DNA from 2 places in the Lysinibacillus sp. RU7 genome. Region 2 is predicted to be linked to the other one. Evidence: predicted binding sites of a transcription regulator. Region 2 holds the regulator's gene; the other holds the start of a gene.
The links. Region 2 encodes LexA, which represses DNA repair genes until DNA is damaged. Its sites were predicted from a motif close to CGAACATATGTTCG; they were not measured.
Positions count from the first base shown of each region.

Region 1: a site for LexA is predicted at 3,592-3,605, ahead of parE (DNA topoisomerase IV subunit B). Genes of this name have one in related genera too.

Region 1 covers NZ_JBYQFK010000014.1:94,153-102,415, reverse strand. Annotated here, with positions in the region: gene AC3II9_RS11975 (methyl-accepting chemotaxis protein) at 1-108, shown strand, start outside; gene AC3II9_RS11970 (methyl-accepting chemotaxis protein) at 196-2,166, opposite strand; gene AC3II9_RS11965 (HesB/YadR/YfhF family protein) at 2,268-2,570, opposite strand; gene plsY (glycerol-3-phosphate 1-O-acyltransferase PlsY) at 2,643-3,245, opposite strand; gene parE (DNA topoisomerase IV subunit B) at 3,625-5,595, shown strand; gene parC (DNA topoisomerase IV subunit A) at 5,592-8,015, shown strand; gene AC3II9_RS11945 (metal-sensitive transcriptional regulator) at 8,212-8,263, shown strand, end outside.
Region 2 covers NZ_JBYQFK010000001.1:99,397-107,659, forward strand. Annotated here, with positions in the region: gene AC3II9_RS00430 (type II secretion system F family protein) at 1-642, shown strand, start outside; gene AC3II9_RS00435 (prepilin-type N-terminal cleavage/methylation domain-containing protein) at 779-1,216, shown strand; gene pilM (type IV pilus biogenesis protein PilM) at 1,317-2,294, shown strand; gene AC3II9_RS00445 (PilN domain-containing protein) at 2,291-2,881, shown strand; gene AC3II9_RS00450 (potassium transporter) at 2,881-3,558, shown strand; gene AC3II9_RS00455 (prepilin peptidase) at 3,570-4,322, shown strand; gene AC3II9_RS00460 (gamma-glutamyl-gamma-aminobutyrate hydrolase family protein) at 4,484-5,176, shown strand; gene lexA (transcriptional repressor LexA) at 5,219-5,839, opposite strand; gene yneA (cell division suppressor protein YneA) at 6,004-6,342, shown strand; gene AC3II9_RS00475 (YneB family resolvase-like protein) at 6,339-7,016, shown strand; gene AC3II9_RS00480 (DUF896 domain-containing protein) at 7,153-7,386, shown strand; gene tkt (transketolase) at 7,770-8,263, shown strand, end outside.

The sequences.
Region 1 (8,263 bases), on a different contig from region 2:
TGTTTTGAAATGAATGACCCTATAGGAATAGAGAAAGCTTTTGAGGAACTAGAGAAATATTCCGAAATTGTTTTGAATTTATTAACGGATTTAGAGAAGGAACTTTAGTAACAAATAGAAGCGCAATAATCCTTGTAAGGTTAGGATTATTGCGCTTTCATAATGCTATCGTATTTGTATGTTCAAGGATAGTTGCTATAGTTTATATTGTTTGACTAATGCATCTAGTTCTGTAGCGAGAGTAGCTAGTTGCTCTGTTCCTCTTGATACTTCTTTAATTAATGCGCTTGATTGGACTGCAGTTGCCGCTGTTTCTTGAACACCAGCTGAAGCCTCTTGTGTAATAGCATTGATTTCTTCGATAGATGCATTGATTTCTTGTCCTTCTTCTGCCATCCCCTGAACATTTTGCATCATACGCACTACATGATTCGCTACTTGTTGCATCGCTTCGTTAATAGATATAAATGTTTCTGTCGTTTGTTGTAATTGAGCGGAGCCTTCTTGTACTTTGCTAAATCCAGTAGCTAAGGACATATTGACGTTTTTTGAATCTTGTTGAATCGTTTGGACAATCGTTGTAATTTCATCTACGGAACTTGCCACTTGTTCTGCTAATTTCCGCACTTCTTCTGCTACGACAGCAAAGCCTTTTCCGTGTTCACCAGCTCGCGCCGCTTCGATCGATGCATTGAGCGCCAACAAATTCGTTTGGTCAGCTACAGCTTTAATGATAGAGACAAAGGAAGAAATATCTTGAGCCTGGTCGTCTAATTTTTTCATTTTCTCCATCGAATCTTCAACAATTTGATAAATGGACTGCATTTGTTCGTTCGAATGGGTGATGAGTGTTCGTCCTTCATTCGATAAAGCCACAACTTCAGCTGTCCCTTGCTGCAATTCACTTGCATGGTTACTTGTATCTTGTAGTTTCCAAGCATAGTCATTCATAATCGTCGATAATTCCGTTGTTGCATGAATTTGGCTTTCTGTTCCCGCTGCAAGCTCTTCCATCGTGTTGGCTATTTGTGTAGCACCTGTAGCTACTTCTTTTGATGCGGAAGATAATTCGTCGCTATAAGAGGATACTTCTGTTGCCGTTGTTGCTACCTGGGTAAGTGTCTGTTTTAAGCTATGTTGGAAGTGTTGTATGCTTTCGATTAAGTCGCCTACTTCATCCTTTTGCTTTTTGAGCACTAAATGGTTACGTAAGTCACCTGTTGCTAATACAGTCATTTGTTTTGAAATGGCTTTCACCGGATTTGAAATCGAGCGACTAAATAAAATAGAAATAAACACAACGACAATCGTCGTAACAACTAATACGATGGTTGCTACGATAAAAATTTGTTTTTTCGTACCTGCAATCACTGAAGTGTCTTGACTAATATGTATCATACCAATAATTTTCGTATTTGTTGGATCGTACATCGGCATATACGTTTCAATCATCGAGTCATTGTGCATACGTACAAGTTCACCGTTTTGAATAGAAGGAAGCATTGTGTTGTTTTGTAATGTTTGACCGAGATTTTGTTCTTCGGAAGATACAACAATTGTCTGTTCTTCGTTATATAAATTAATCGTAATATTGGGTAATAATTGTTGCAGTTCTTTTACAAAAGTATCATCCAAGCCTGTTTGGAGCGTCCCGATGATTTGATCATTGTGAACAAGTGGCATAAATGCTCGAACGGATAATCCACTACTACCAAATTCAAAGCCAGCAGTCGATTGACCCGTTAATGTAGACTGAATCGCAGGTAAATTACTTTTATCGTCACCGTATTTCTCTGGATTATGCCCACGTAGCATCACGATTCCGTTTTGATCGCCCACTTCAAAAACCGTTACGCCATGTTCCGTTTGTAATCGCTCATACATAGGGATTAACGTCTGTTGAATTTGTGTGCGATCCCCTGAAGCAAAAGCCTTTAATACCGCTTCATCTTCTGCGTAGAGTGCGGAAAGGGTTAAAAGTTCATTTGCTGTCGCTTCAAAATGTGTTTTCACTGTCTGTTCCACTTCTATTTGCTGACTTTCGCTCATGGCATTTAAGCTATTTGCAGAAGTAAAAAATAAAATGGCAACGGTCATTCCTAATGCAATGAGAGTGACAGATAAAAATACAGCGACTAACTTTTTGTTTAATGTATTAAATTGCATAAGTACTCCTTTCTAAACAATCCTTTCCAATATAACATAAATATAGTCCATTTCGTCTATAGGTTTTGTTTGAAAGCGAAAAATCAGTATAAAAAAACTTGCTACAAATTCGTAGCAAGTTTGTATTCATAGGCCAATTCATCTAACTGTTTATTCAATGATACATATAAATCATGCTCATTAAAGAACCATTCATCAGCTTTTTCAATATAAAAATGGACACCGCTTACGTCTGTTTCCACACCGATTTCATGTGGTAACTCACGATTCATGCCAAGTGAAAATCCTTCATGGAACGGCGAGGAACCACCATACCGTGCATAAAAGCGAATATAGTCACCTTGTTCGACTTCCATTTCTTCTTGAAACCATGCAAATGCCTCGTCTGTTATAACAATTTTCAATTTCATCACCTCGTTGTCTATTATGCAAGCAATTTGAGTGAATGAAAATAAAAAAGCTCTCGAGCAGAGAGCTTAAATCCATTTCACTTTTGGTTCTGTGCCATTTTTGATTCGTTTAATATTTTCACGGTGACGGTAAACAATAAACGTAAATAAACAAGCGATTAAAATGCTTAATTCCCATTCACCACTGACAAATCCGTAAACAATACTATAAATAAGTGCGACAGTCGCTGCGATGATGGATGTGAGGCTGACCATTTTTGTTAATTTTAATGCCAACAAGAAGGTGCAGAATAAAACGATAAATAACGGCCAAGTATAGCCTAATAATAAGCCTGCACTTGTCGCCACTGCTTTTCCACCACGGAAGCTTGCAAAAATGGGGAACATATGACCAATTACCGCCACAACACCTAAAATAAGTGGATGAATGCTTGTCTCCTGAAAATATGGGAGAAGTGGCAATAGTACGGCTGCTGTTCCTTTTAACACATCGATAATAGTGACAGCAATGCCGGCTTTTTTCCCAAGTGTGCGGAATGTATTCGTCGCTCCTAAATTTCCGCTACCGTGTTCACGAATGTCTGTTTTATAAAAAGCTTTTCCGACCCATAATCCAGATGGAATGGAACCAATTAAATAAGCACAAAGAATAATAAGTGCATTTAGCATGCGGTTGTGCTCCTTTCAATAGTAAAAAAATTATTAGTTGGTACTAATAGGTTGTATCAAGTATTTTACACGTTTTTCATTCAATTAGAAAGTGGAATTTATCATATATCAAGATATCCTACCATGGAATGATGTATCATTAGTAGAAAGAAATCCATTTCATATAGGAAAAAGGGTATATTTTTGTCGTTATTTTTGAAAAAAAGAAGGAAATATGCCCCTATTTCATGAATTTCAATAGTGCATGAACTTTTATTGGGACAGAGATGATGATACAATAAATGTCTAATTGCGCTTGTTGGAAATATTGACAGCGCCTACTATTCCAAGTACGATTAGTAGTGGTAGAACGTTTGTTTGGTTTTGGAGGGGAATTGATTTGGTAAATAAGCAACAAGGCATCGCCTATAATGACGATGCCATTCAAGTATTAGAAGGATTGGAAGCTGTTCGTAAACGACCAGGGATGTATATCGGTTCTACAGACGGGCGCGGTCTTCATCATCTAGTGTATGAGATAGTGGATAATGCGGTTGATGAAGCACTTGCTGGGTTTGGTTCACATATCATCGTCAAAATTCATGAAGATAATAGTATGAGTGTACGTGACTTCGGACGAGGTATGCCTACGGGAATGCATAAAATGGGTAAACCTACGCCAGAAATCATCTTTACAGTATTACATGCTGGAGGGAAGTTTGGCCAAGGTGGCTATAAAACAAGTGGCGGCTTACATGGTGTAGGTTCATCCGTTGTCAATGCCCTTTCATCATTTTTAGAAGTCACAATTTATCGTGATGGTGTCATTCACCGTCAACGTTTTGAGCAAGGAGGAAAGCCTGCTACATCGCTTGAAACAATCGGAAAAACGAAAGAGACAGGCACACTTGTTCATTTCTTACCAGATAAAGAAATCTTCTCCGTAACGAAGTTTAACTATGATACATTAGCTGAGCGTCTTCGTGAATCCGCTTTCTTGTTAAAAGGGCTTAAAATTGAGCTGATTGATGAGCGCGGTGAGGGTACGTCTGATACTTTCCATTATGAAAGTGGTATTGAAGCATTTGTCGCTTATTTAAATGAAGAAAAAGACGTGCTACACCCGGTTCAATATGTGGAAGGGGCACAGCAAGAAATTGAAGTAGAGTTTGCCTTCCAGTTTAATGATGGCTACTCTGAAACAATTCTTTCATTCGTTAACAATGTACGCACACGAGACGGCGGCACACATGAAACAGGTGCAAAAGCCGCTATGACACGTGTGTTTAATGAATATGCACGGAAAATTGGGTTACTCAAAGAAAAGGATAAAAACTTGGAAGGGACCGATATCCGCGAAGGCTTATCTGCTATCGTCTCTGTTCGTATCCCGGAGCATTTACTGCAGTTTGAAGGACAAACAAAAGGGAAGCTCGGTACAAGTGAGGCGCGTTCTGCTGTGGATACGGTTGTATCGGAGCAGCTTTTATATGTGCTAGAGGAAAATGCTGAATTATCCTCTTCTTTAGTCCGTAAAGCGATTCGCGCGCAACAAGCACGTGAAGCTGCACGAAAGGCACGTGAGGATGCGCGAAACGGCAAGAAAAATAAAAAGAGTAGTACGCTGTTGTCAGGTAAATTAACACCGGCTCAGTCCAAAAATGCGGCCAAAAATGAATTATACCTTGTAGAGGGAGATTCTGCAGGTGGTTCAGCCAAACAAGGGCGTGACCGCAGCTTCCAAGCGATTTTGCCACTGCGCGGGAAAGTGATTAATACGGAAAAAGCGAAGCTACAAGATATTATGAAAAATGAAGAAATTGCAACGATTATTCATGCAATCGGTGCAGGTGTTGGATCGGACTTTAATGTGGCGGATACTGCATACGATAAAGTAGTCATTATGACCGATGCCGATACAGACGGTGCACATATTCAAGTCTTACTACTGACGTTTTTCTATCGTTACATGCGTCCACTCGTTGAAGCAGGGAAAGTATTTATTGCACTGCCGCCACTGTACAAAGTATCCAAAGGAGCAGGCAAGAAAGAAGTCATTGAATACGCTTGGACAGAAAGTGGGTTACAGCAAGCGATGAAAAAAGTCGGCAAAGGCTATGTCATTCAGCGCTATAAAGGGCTTGGTGAGATGAATGCCGATCAGTTATGGGATACAACGATGAACCCTGAAACACGTACATTAATCCGGGTAACCATTGACGATGCTGCGCGTGCGGAACGTCGTGTTTCCACATTAATGGGCGATAAAGTAGAGCCTCGTCGTAAATGGATAGAGACGAATGTGAACTTCGGTATGGAAGAAGACCTCAATATCCTAGATAACGAGTTCATTCACGAGGAGGAAGTATAATGGCAACAGAACGTTTTCAAGATTTACCGTTAGAAGAAATTATGGGTGACCGTTTTGGTCGCTATTCGAAATATATTATTCAAGACCGCGCGTTGCCTGATGCACGCGACGGTCTAAAACCAGTACAACGCCGTATTTTGTATGCGATGTATAACGATAACAACACACATGATAAGCCGTTCCGTAAATCAGCTAAAACAGTCGGGAACGTTATTGGTAACTACCATCCGCACGGTGACTCATCTGTTTATGAAGCGATGGTGCGTATGAGCCAAGAGTGGAAAGCGCGTCATATGCTCATTGAAATGCACGGAAATAACGGTTCTGTCGATGGAGACCCAGCAGCAGCCATGCGTTATACGGAAGCACGTCTGTCAGCGATTGCCGGGGAAATGCTACGTGATATTGGTAAGCGAACAGTAGAGTTCGTGCCAAACTTTGATGATCAAGATGTAGAACCAACTGTGTTACCAGCACGTTTCCCGAATTTATTAGTAAATGGTTCGACGGGGATTTCGGCTGGTTATGCAACGGATATTCCACCACATAACTTAACGGAAAGCTTAGATGCGGTATTAATGCGCCTGGATCATCCAACTGCTACTGTAGATGAATTAATGACGGTCATTAAAGGGCCAGATTTCCCAACAGGTGGTATTATCCAAGGGGTAGACGGCATTAAAAAGGCATATGAAACAGGGCGCGGGAAAATTATCGTTCGTGCGAAAGCCGACATTGAGTCCATTAAAGGAAGTAAAGAACAAATTGTTGTAACAGAGCTTCCGTATGACGTTAACAAAGCGAATTTAATCAAAAAAATCGACGAACAACGGATGGACAAGCGTTTAGAGGGCATCTCTGAAGTGCGTGATGAATCAGATCGTAATGGACTACGTATCGTCATCGAAATGAAAAAAGATATTCCATCACAAGGGATTTTAAATTACTTATATAAAACAACGGATTTACAAGTCACATATAATTTTAATATGATTGCTATTCATAATCGTCGCCCAACGATGATGACATTACCACTCATGTTAGATGCGTATATTGCACACCAAAAAGAAGTGGTGACAAAGCGTTCGGAATACGAGTTACTCAAGGCGAAGGACCGTTTACATATTGTAGAAGGTCTCATGAAGGCGCTATCGATTTTAGATGAAGTCATCGCCACAATTCGTGGCTCTCTTGATAAACGAGATGCGAAAAATAATTTAATTGCAAAGTTTGACTTTACGGAAGTACAAGCGGAAGCGATTGTCAGCTTGCAACTTTACCGTTTAACGAATACCGATATTACCGAGCTGCAAAAAGAACAAAGTGAGCTCACGAAGCTGATTGATCAATTAACCGCCATTTTAAATGACGAGAAAAAGCTAATACGAGTGATTAAGGCCGAACTAAATGATATTAAAAAGCGTTTTAATGAGCCACGTCGTTCACAAATTCAAGCGGAAATTGAAGAGATTAAAGTAACGCTTGATGTGCTTGTACCAAGTGAAGAAGTCGTCGTGACAGTGACAAAGGACGGCTATGTTAAGCGAACAAGCCAACGTTCCTATGCGGCATCTAACGGTAAAGATTTTGCGATGAAGGAATCGGATTTCTTGCTATACGAACAAACGCTGAATACACAGCATCATTTACTGTTATTCACAAGTAAAGGGAACTATATTTATCAACCTGTTCATGAATTACCAGATATCCGGTGGAAGGATCTTGGTCAGCATATTTCAAGTATCGTACCAGTTGATACGGAAGAACATATTGTGTCTGTGATCGGGATTGAGAAGTTTGAACAGGAAGATATGTTTGTATTTACAGCGACAAAGGAAGGGCAAATTAAACGTTCGTCGCTTGCAGATTATGCTGTTACACGTTATTCGAAACCGATTAAGACGATGAACTTAAAAGGGGACGATGAAGTCATTACTGCCGAGCTTGTGACATCAACTCAAGAGCTATTACTCACATCGAATACAAGCTATAGCATTCGCTTTGTAATGGAAGAATTGCCTGTAACCGGCGTAAGAACGGCGGGTGTAAAAGGCATGCAGCTAAAAGAAGGGGAATACCTTGCTGCAGCAAATGTATTAAGTCCTGGTGCAGAGCAAGATATCGTCATCGTAACGCAGCGTGGAGCTGTTAAACGTATGAATGTCTCAGAAATTGAACTGAGCAATCGAGCAAAGCGCGGCGTTGTGACGCTGAAGGAACTAAAAACGAACCCGCACCGTGTATATGCGATTGTCGTGGTAAAAGTATCAGATACAATTGTCCTCGAAACGGAAAAGGGCGTGCAAGAGGAAATCCAAATCGTCAATCTTTCACGTACAGACCGCTATTCAAACGGTTCACTCCGTATAGATACGGTAGGAGACGGCAAACTAGTTCGTGTAGCTGTCGTCAAACAATAAAGTGTATGAAGCATCCTAGAAATAGGGTGCTTTTTATTTTCGAGCTGATTAAAAGGGTATAACAGCCGAACAAATGGGGGTAACTTATCTTTTTTCACTTTTGAAAAACAATCCAAAAAGTTGACAATCCAAAAACAAAGAGCTATGATTTACATACCCCATATAGGTACCTTGTAAACACAAAAGGAGGTATTGCATGGATCATTGTGAAGACACTTGTCGAAAAAGTCATCATCCTGAGCATGTGA
Region 2 (8,263 bases):
GTCCCACAGTTCGTCAAATCGTTTGAAGAGATGGGAGCGGAATTACCAACGATTACGGTCATCACGGTAGCGATTAGTAATTGGCTCACGCAATTTTGGTGGGTGGTAATAGCCCTTCTTATCGGTGTCGTTGTGTTATTTAATTTTTTATACAAGAAAAATGAGCAGTTTAAATACATGGTGAGCTATATATTGCTTCGAATACCGGGCTTTGGTCCTATATTACAGAAAACAGCACTTGCTCGTTTGCTACGAACATTGTCTTCACTATTTAGCAGTGCCGTCCCAATTTTACAAGCATTAACGATTTCAGAACGGGTAAGTGGCAACCCGGTAATTAGTGAGGTCATGATTGAGGCGCGGAAAAGCTTAGAACAAGGGAGCACATTATCCGAACCTCTTGAGCAAAGCTGGCTATTCCCCCCGATGGTAACGAGTATGGTGAAAATCGGTGAATCGACAGGCTCGCTCGATTATATGCTAGAAAAGGTTTCAGACTTTTACGAAGATGAAGTAGACCGTGCAGTCGATACATTAAAATCGTTAATTGAACCGCTAATGATTTTATTTTTAGCGCTAACAGTCGGCGTCATTGTGGCAGCGATTTTATTACCAATGTTTAGTTTGTATGAACAAATGTAGAATTTTGTGTAAAAATATGTAAATTTAAGCTACTATAAGTATAATAGTAAGTGAAGGTAGGGCGTTTTGTAAGGAGGCATTAAAGGAAGTGACGCCCGTACAAAAAATATAAAAATTTTTAAGAGGAGGTTTTAACATGTTTCAACAACTAAAAAAACGTATTAAAAATGAAAAAGGTTTAACATTAGTCGAGCTTTTAGCAGTAATTGTTATTTTAGCGATTGTGGCAGCGATTGCGATTCCAGCGATTGGGAATATTATTAATAATCAACGGGATAAAGCTATTTTAGCTGATATTTCAAATATGGTTTCATCAGCTAAGATTGCCTTTGCAGACGGTTCTTGTGGTTCAGATAATATTTGTCAATATGGTGGAACTACTAATGAATTAGATTTTTCATCAACTAAAGTTACTTCAGGTACAGTTAGCTTTGCAACCAATACTGCAGATCCAACTATTACAGTTGTTTTTGCTGCTGGTACATCGTTCAAAGGTAAGAATGCTACTAAGTTTAATACTTTAACAGGAACTGGATTTACAGAAAGTAATTTAAATTTGAATATGGCTAACTAGTAGTCTTTCAAAGAACACCCAATACCATATTGGGTGTTCCATTGAGTGACTAACGAGTTCACTATATAGAGAGAGTAATTGAAAAAAAGGGGGCCCTGCTATGTTCAAAGTGAAGAAAAAATCACATGTTAGCATTGAGCTGAATGATTATGTGTTGCGGGCTCTTGTATCGAAAGGGCCGAATTTAGTACAGCCGCAATGCTATGAAATTCCATTGCCACAAGGGCTTATGCAGGACGCGATGTTAGAGGATGAAATGGCTTTATATGAAATCGTAAAAGAATACGCACCGAAATGGGGGGGCAAAAATCAAAATGTCCGTTTTTTTGTCCCGGATACTTCTGTTCTATTAAAAGCGATTGAGCATCCAATTGATGTAGAGTCAAAGGATTTGCGTGGTTATGTGGAAATGGAGATTGGGCATTCCATTCATTTGCCGTTCCAAGAGCCGTTAGTCGATGTGTATGACCCGGTACCGGGTGACGGCAAAGCGGTTATCTTTGCAGCGCCACCAGAAGAGGTCCGTAAATGGACGGGGATTTTACTCGACAATCATTTAAAGCCGCAAGTCGCGGACATTCGAGCATTAGCCAATCTGCGCTTACTTGAACATTTAGACATGGTGAACGCCGATCGAACGTACTTAATTGCGGACTGGTCCATTAATGAGGTGTCTATTTGTATATATTCAGCAGGAAATGTGGAATTTTTACGTTTCCAATCGATTGATACCGATTTAACGAAGTGGCAACATCGTGTGGTCGATGAAGCAAATGTAGAATTTAGCTATGATGGTGATATTCAAGACTACCGGATGATTATTACGGATCAAGTGTTAGAGCTGGACCGGATGATGAACTTCTTTCGATTCTCCTTACATAAAGGAGAAAAATCGGTAGATGAAATTATGATTTTAGGCGACAACCCATTATTAACGACGATTTCTGAATTTTTATCAGAAAACTTTACAACGCCGATTCAAGTAATCAATGATGCAATTATTGAAAAGAAATTTCCAGGCTTCAAAGCAAAGCATGCCTCTTTACTCGGCTTAGCGTTAAAGGAGGTTAAGGGATGATTCCAGATATTAACCTCTTACCGAAAGTCGACCAAGATGAGGGCAGCTCCAAGACCATTTTTATTTTAATCGGTATTATCACGCTTCTTTTGTTAGCTGTTATGTCGTGGCTTTATTTTTCTGCTCGTGTAGATGTCGTGAGCCTCGCAGCAGAAGAACAATCGTTACAAGTAGAGCGTGACGCGTTGCAAGTGGAGCTCACGAATTTACAAGGAGCTAATCAAGGCTCACTGGAGGAATCGGTAGCCTTTGCGGAGCTTGTGTCATATGATGTATCACCAATAATTGATACAACTAAAGCTTTACTGCCATCGAATACATATTTGCGTAATTATACGTTTGAGCAATCGAGTGTGTCGATTGATATTGATTTTGAGACGTTAAATATGATTTCAGCATATGTAGAACGATTGGAGCAAAATCCGTACTTTTTAGATGTACAAGTAGAATCCATTGCAAACTTTGATGTAAATCCAACGAATGAAGAAGAAGCTGAGGTTGACCGTTTTACGGAAGTGCCTCGTTATTCAGCAACAGTTGTGTTACATATTAATGATCTGTATTTAGCTACTGGAGGTGTAAATTAATGCAACTTTCAAGTGGCAAAAATTCTGAAGTGCTGCTTCTTTCAGCACTTGTCTTAGCTTTATTGTTTGCTGTTTATTATTATGTGGTGAAACCGAAGCAAGAGGAGGCTACTAGTCTAGAGAGTTCGGTTAGTAGCCTGAATAGTGAAATCACGTCGATTCAAGACCAGATTACCTTACTAAAAGAGGAGCAATCTGGCGACATTCCAAATGAATTTGCCTTACGTAAAAAAGTGCCAGCTAGTCGAGAAATTGATCGGATTTTATTAAATATGGAAGAGGTAGAATACGTATCAGGCTCAACGGTGTTAGGGATAAAGTTTAATAATTATGATTCGCTTGTATCAGAATCAGCCTTAACCGACCCAAATGCTACAGAGGAGACGACAGAGGAAACAGCGCAAGGCGAAGTTGCTGAGACGGAACAAAACCCGGTTTCAACGATTGCCACAGCAAATGTACCGACTAATTTAAAATTAGTGACATTTGAAGTGGATGTGGAATCGCCAAACTTTGAAAAATTACAGTTATTTATTAAAGAAATTGAGCGATTAGAACGTGTGATGCACATTGATAAAATTGATTACCAATTACCTGGTGAAGCAGAGTTACTAGCAGAGGATCGTTCGGAAATCGCAGCAGCAATCATTCAAATCACAACATTTTATTACGAATAAGGGGACCCAGTATGGACATGATGTATACGATTGTTTTCGGGGTATTTGGTCTCGTATTCGGTTCATTTTACAATGTGGTAGGTTTACGGGTGCCAAAAGGGGAATCGATTGTGACCCCGCCTTCCCATTGTACAAACTGTAGCAAAAGGTTAACGGCATTGGAGCTAATTCCTGTGCTTTCTTATGTCATGCAGGGAGGGAAGTGCCGCGGGTGTGGTGTCAAAGTGTCACCGATCTACTTATTAACAGAAATCGTGACGGCGGTCCTTTTTGCACTGAGCTATACGGTGTTTGGCTTGAGTGCGGAGCTTTTTGTGGCGTTACTGTTTGTTTCATTACTCGTCATTATTAATGTTTCAGATATCGCGTATATGCTGATTCCGAATAAAATCTTATTATTTTTCTTACCATTTTTAGTCATTGGGCGTATTTTATCCCCACTTGAACCGTGGTGGGATAGCTTGCTTGGGGCTAGTGTTGGGTTTAGTATATTGCTACTCATAGCGGTTGTCTCAAAAGGTGGTATGGGGGGCGGCGATATTAAGCTGTTCTTTTTAATTGGTCTCGTGCTCGGTACCGTCAATGCGCTGTTAACCTTGTTTTTAGCATCTGTTATTGGGATGGTGATGGGGCTGATACTATTAAAAGTGCGTGGCCAAGGAAGGAAAACGCCTGTACCGTTTGGGCCATCGATTGCGATTGGTGCCCTGATTACTTATTTTTATGGTGCACAGCTGATTGAATGGTACTGGCAATTATTTTAAATGAAACAAGGTGAATTCTGCGGAATTTGCCTTTTTTTCTGTGGATTAGGCAAGTAAAATTGAAAATAAAGCAAGTACACCGCTACCTTCATAAGAGATGATAGTGAGCTAGTAGGATTTTTGCTTCATATATCGAATGGATCAACTTAGGGGGAATTTAGATGAAACCGATTATTGGTGTGACCATGCATTCATCAGAGAGAAAATTTGAAATTAATGAGACGTATATTCAAGCGGTTTTACAGGCAGGGGGCATTCCGCTTTGCTTCCCGCATATTACAACGGGCATTGAGGAATTTATCTCCAAAGTAGACGGGTTACTTTTAATTGGGGGCCATGATATTCATCCGAAATTTTTTGGAGAAGATCCAATTCCGATGCAAGGGATGGTCATTGAACAACGCGACGAAAGTGATTTTCAAGTATTACAGGCCGCATTAAAGCGCGACTTACCTGTTTTTGCGGTTTGTCGCGGCCATCAAGTGTTGAATGTGGCGTTTGGTGGCTCGCTGTATCAAGACATTCCGTCACAAGTAAATGGCGCTATACAACATGCCCAAAAATCAGCACGTCATGAAAAAATTCATCGTGTCGTCGTAAAAGAGGGAACAAAGCTATTCGAGTTAATTGGCAATGAAGTGTGGACGAATTCCTTCCATCATCAAGCGATTAAAGAAGTAGGGGACGGCTTAATGGTGACGGCGTCTACGAGTGATGGGGTGATTGAAGCGATTGAACATCCAGATTATACATTTTGTTTAGGGATACAGTGGCATCCAGAAGAGCTAGCTATGAAACAAGATGATGCATCGCTTACGTTATTTAAAGCGTTTGTGGATACGTGTCAAAAATAAAAAACGGTGTAGGCGAAGTGTGACTTTGCCTACACGTTTTTATTAATGAATATTTCGGTATAAACCAACGACTTTCCCTAAAATCTTCACTTGGTCTACTAAAATCGGATCCATTGAAGAGTTTTCAGGTTGTAAGCGGAAATGTGTTTTTTCCTTATAGAAGCGCTTCACTGTTGCTTCATCATCTTCGGTCATCGCTACAACAATATCCCCGTTGTTTGCTGTAGATTGTTGTTTGACGATGACGTAATCCCCATCTAAAATGCCTGCTTCAATCATCGACTCGCCCATAATTTCCAACATGAAAATTTGATCCTCACTTGTGCCATATGTGTTTGGTAGTGGGAAATATTCCTCTGTATTTTCAATGGCCGTAATCGGTAGCCCGGCTGTTACTTTGCCGATTAAAGGAACATGAATAACGTCTACTTTAGTTGTGAGCGTATCTTCTTGATTTAATATTTCAATAGCACGTGGCTTCGTAGGATCGCGACGAATTAACCCCTTGCTTTCAAGACGAGCTAAATGACCATGAACGGTTGAACTAGAAGCCAGTCCGACAGCTTCCCCTATTTCACGAACGGACGGTGGATAGCCTTTAGAGCGTACTTCTTCTTTGATGAATGCTAAAATTGCTTCCTGTCGTTTAGATACTTTTGTCATGTTTTTTCACCTCTCTGTAAGAGTTCTTCCTTATTATTTACACTCAGTATAACATATACGAACAGAAAAGCAAACGTAAGTTCGAAAAAATATTGACAAAAAACGAACAGCTGTATTAAAATGAGAACGTATATTCCGAACAAGTATTCGAGGGGGATTTATCAATGAATTGGTTAAAGAAAAATAACTATGTAGCTCTACTTTTAGGGGTTACAGTAGCATTTGTGACATACTTATACATAACAGATGAAAAAATTGAGCAATACGAACAGATTACAGTGCAGCATGGCGATACTTTATGGTCGTTAGCCGATGAATATCGTGGTAAAATGTCTACGCAAGACTGGGTTTCTTTTGTACAAAAGGAGAATTATTTATTTAATCAACTGTTAACTGCAGGTCAAACGATTATAATTCCTGTTGAAAAAGACTCCGTATATGTTGTTAGACTTTCAACACAAGAAGAGACTGATTCCATTAAAGTAGCGAGTGAACAACGATGACACAACAAAAACAAGCTGTCGTTTATTGCCGTGTAAGCACAGTGAAAGAAACACAAGAAACATCTTTAGTCAGGCAGCGTGAAGAATTAACACGTTACGCCCAGCAGTTACAATTTACCGTAGCAGCTGTTTTCGAAGATCAACAAAGCGGTTATGATGTTGACCGAGATGGCTTACTTGAAATGCTCGATTTCATGAAAGCGAAACGTATTCAAACGCTTTTCATTCAGGATGAAACCCGGTTAGGGCGTGGGAATGCTCGGATGGCCGTGTTGCATTTACTGTTAAAGCAAGAGGTAACGGTTTATTCCTTGAATGAAGCGGGACCACTATCATTAAATGAGATGGATACAATGCTGTTAGAAATATTGGCGATTGTAGAAGAATATCAGCGGAAATTGCATAATGCTAAAATCCGACGAGGCATGAGGCGCGCTGTAGAAAATGGCTATCGTCCCGAGTTAAATTTAACAGAGCGCGGTAACTTAGAGGGACGTGAACGAATTGAAGTTCCGATTGAAGAAATCGTGAAGCTTCGAGACAGAGGCATGACATTTAAAGAAATTGCTAGTACATTACAAGGACTAGGGTTTCAAGTAAGTAAAGCGACGGTAAATCGCCGCTACATCGAATATACTGAGCAACAAGAACAATCAACAGAGTCACCAGAATAAGTTCTGGTGCTCTTTTTTTATTGGAAAAGTGCAAGATAGAAATTTGTCGAAATAGCCAGAATAAAGCACAATCACTTGCACTTCCGCTTATTTTTTCATACCTTTGTAATAGTTAGTGTAGAAAGGTGAGACATGTATGCTATCAAAAGAAAAAATTGCTCGCATTAATGAGCTATCTAAAAAGAAAAAAGCGGGAACATTAACAGAAGCGGAAGCAAAGGAACAATCGCAGTTACGAAAAGAATACTTAGACACATTCCGCAACACGATGCGCGATACAATTGAAAATGTAAAAATCGTTGACGCAGCAGGAAATGATGTAACGCCTGAAAAAGTGAAGCAAGCACAAGAGAAAAAGTTCTTAAATTAATAAATGCTCGATTTGGAAATATTACCTTGATTAAAAAGACACATATTAAAAGCAAGTGGAACGAAGGGTGGCGAGTGTAGCTGACGGCATTCGCCTTTCGCTACAGAGCAAAGCTTCCAGCGGGAAAAGCGAGACAGCCGAGACCCCGCAGGAACGTAGTGACGAGGAGGCTTGGCCTCGCCCGCGGAAAGCGTCCGCCCGTAGTGGAACGGATTGATAATTTCATGTTTTGATAAGGAGTTTTAATAAATATTTTATCAAAACAATGATGTGTCACATTTAACAAAAAAGTATAACATATTTACTTGAAAAGCATTGTTTTATTTAACAAATATGACTAAACTATATAAGAACAATATTCGTGCGAGAAAGGATGTCATAATATGACACAACATATGGATCAGTTAGCGATTAACGCTATCCGAACATTATCAATTGATGCAATTGAAAAAGCCAACTCTGGTCACCCGGGTTTACCAATGGGTGCAGCTCCAATGGCGTATACATTATGGACAAAGCAATTACGCCACAACCCACAAAATCCTAAATGGTTTAACCGCGACCGTTTCGTATTATCAGCAGGTCATGGCTCGATGCTATTATATAGCTTACTGCACTTAGGTGGTTATGGGTTAGACATGGAAGAAATCAAAAACTTCCGTCAATGGGATTCAAAAACGCCAGGTCACCCAGAGTATGGTCATACGGTAGGGGTAGAAGCAACAACTGGTCCACTTGGTCAAGGCATTGCGATGACAGTCGGGATGGCAATGGCTGAACGTCACCTTGCTGCCACTTACAATAAACCAGGTTATGAAATTGTAGACCACTATACAGTTGCATTATGTGGCGACGGGGACTTAATGGAAGGCGTTGC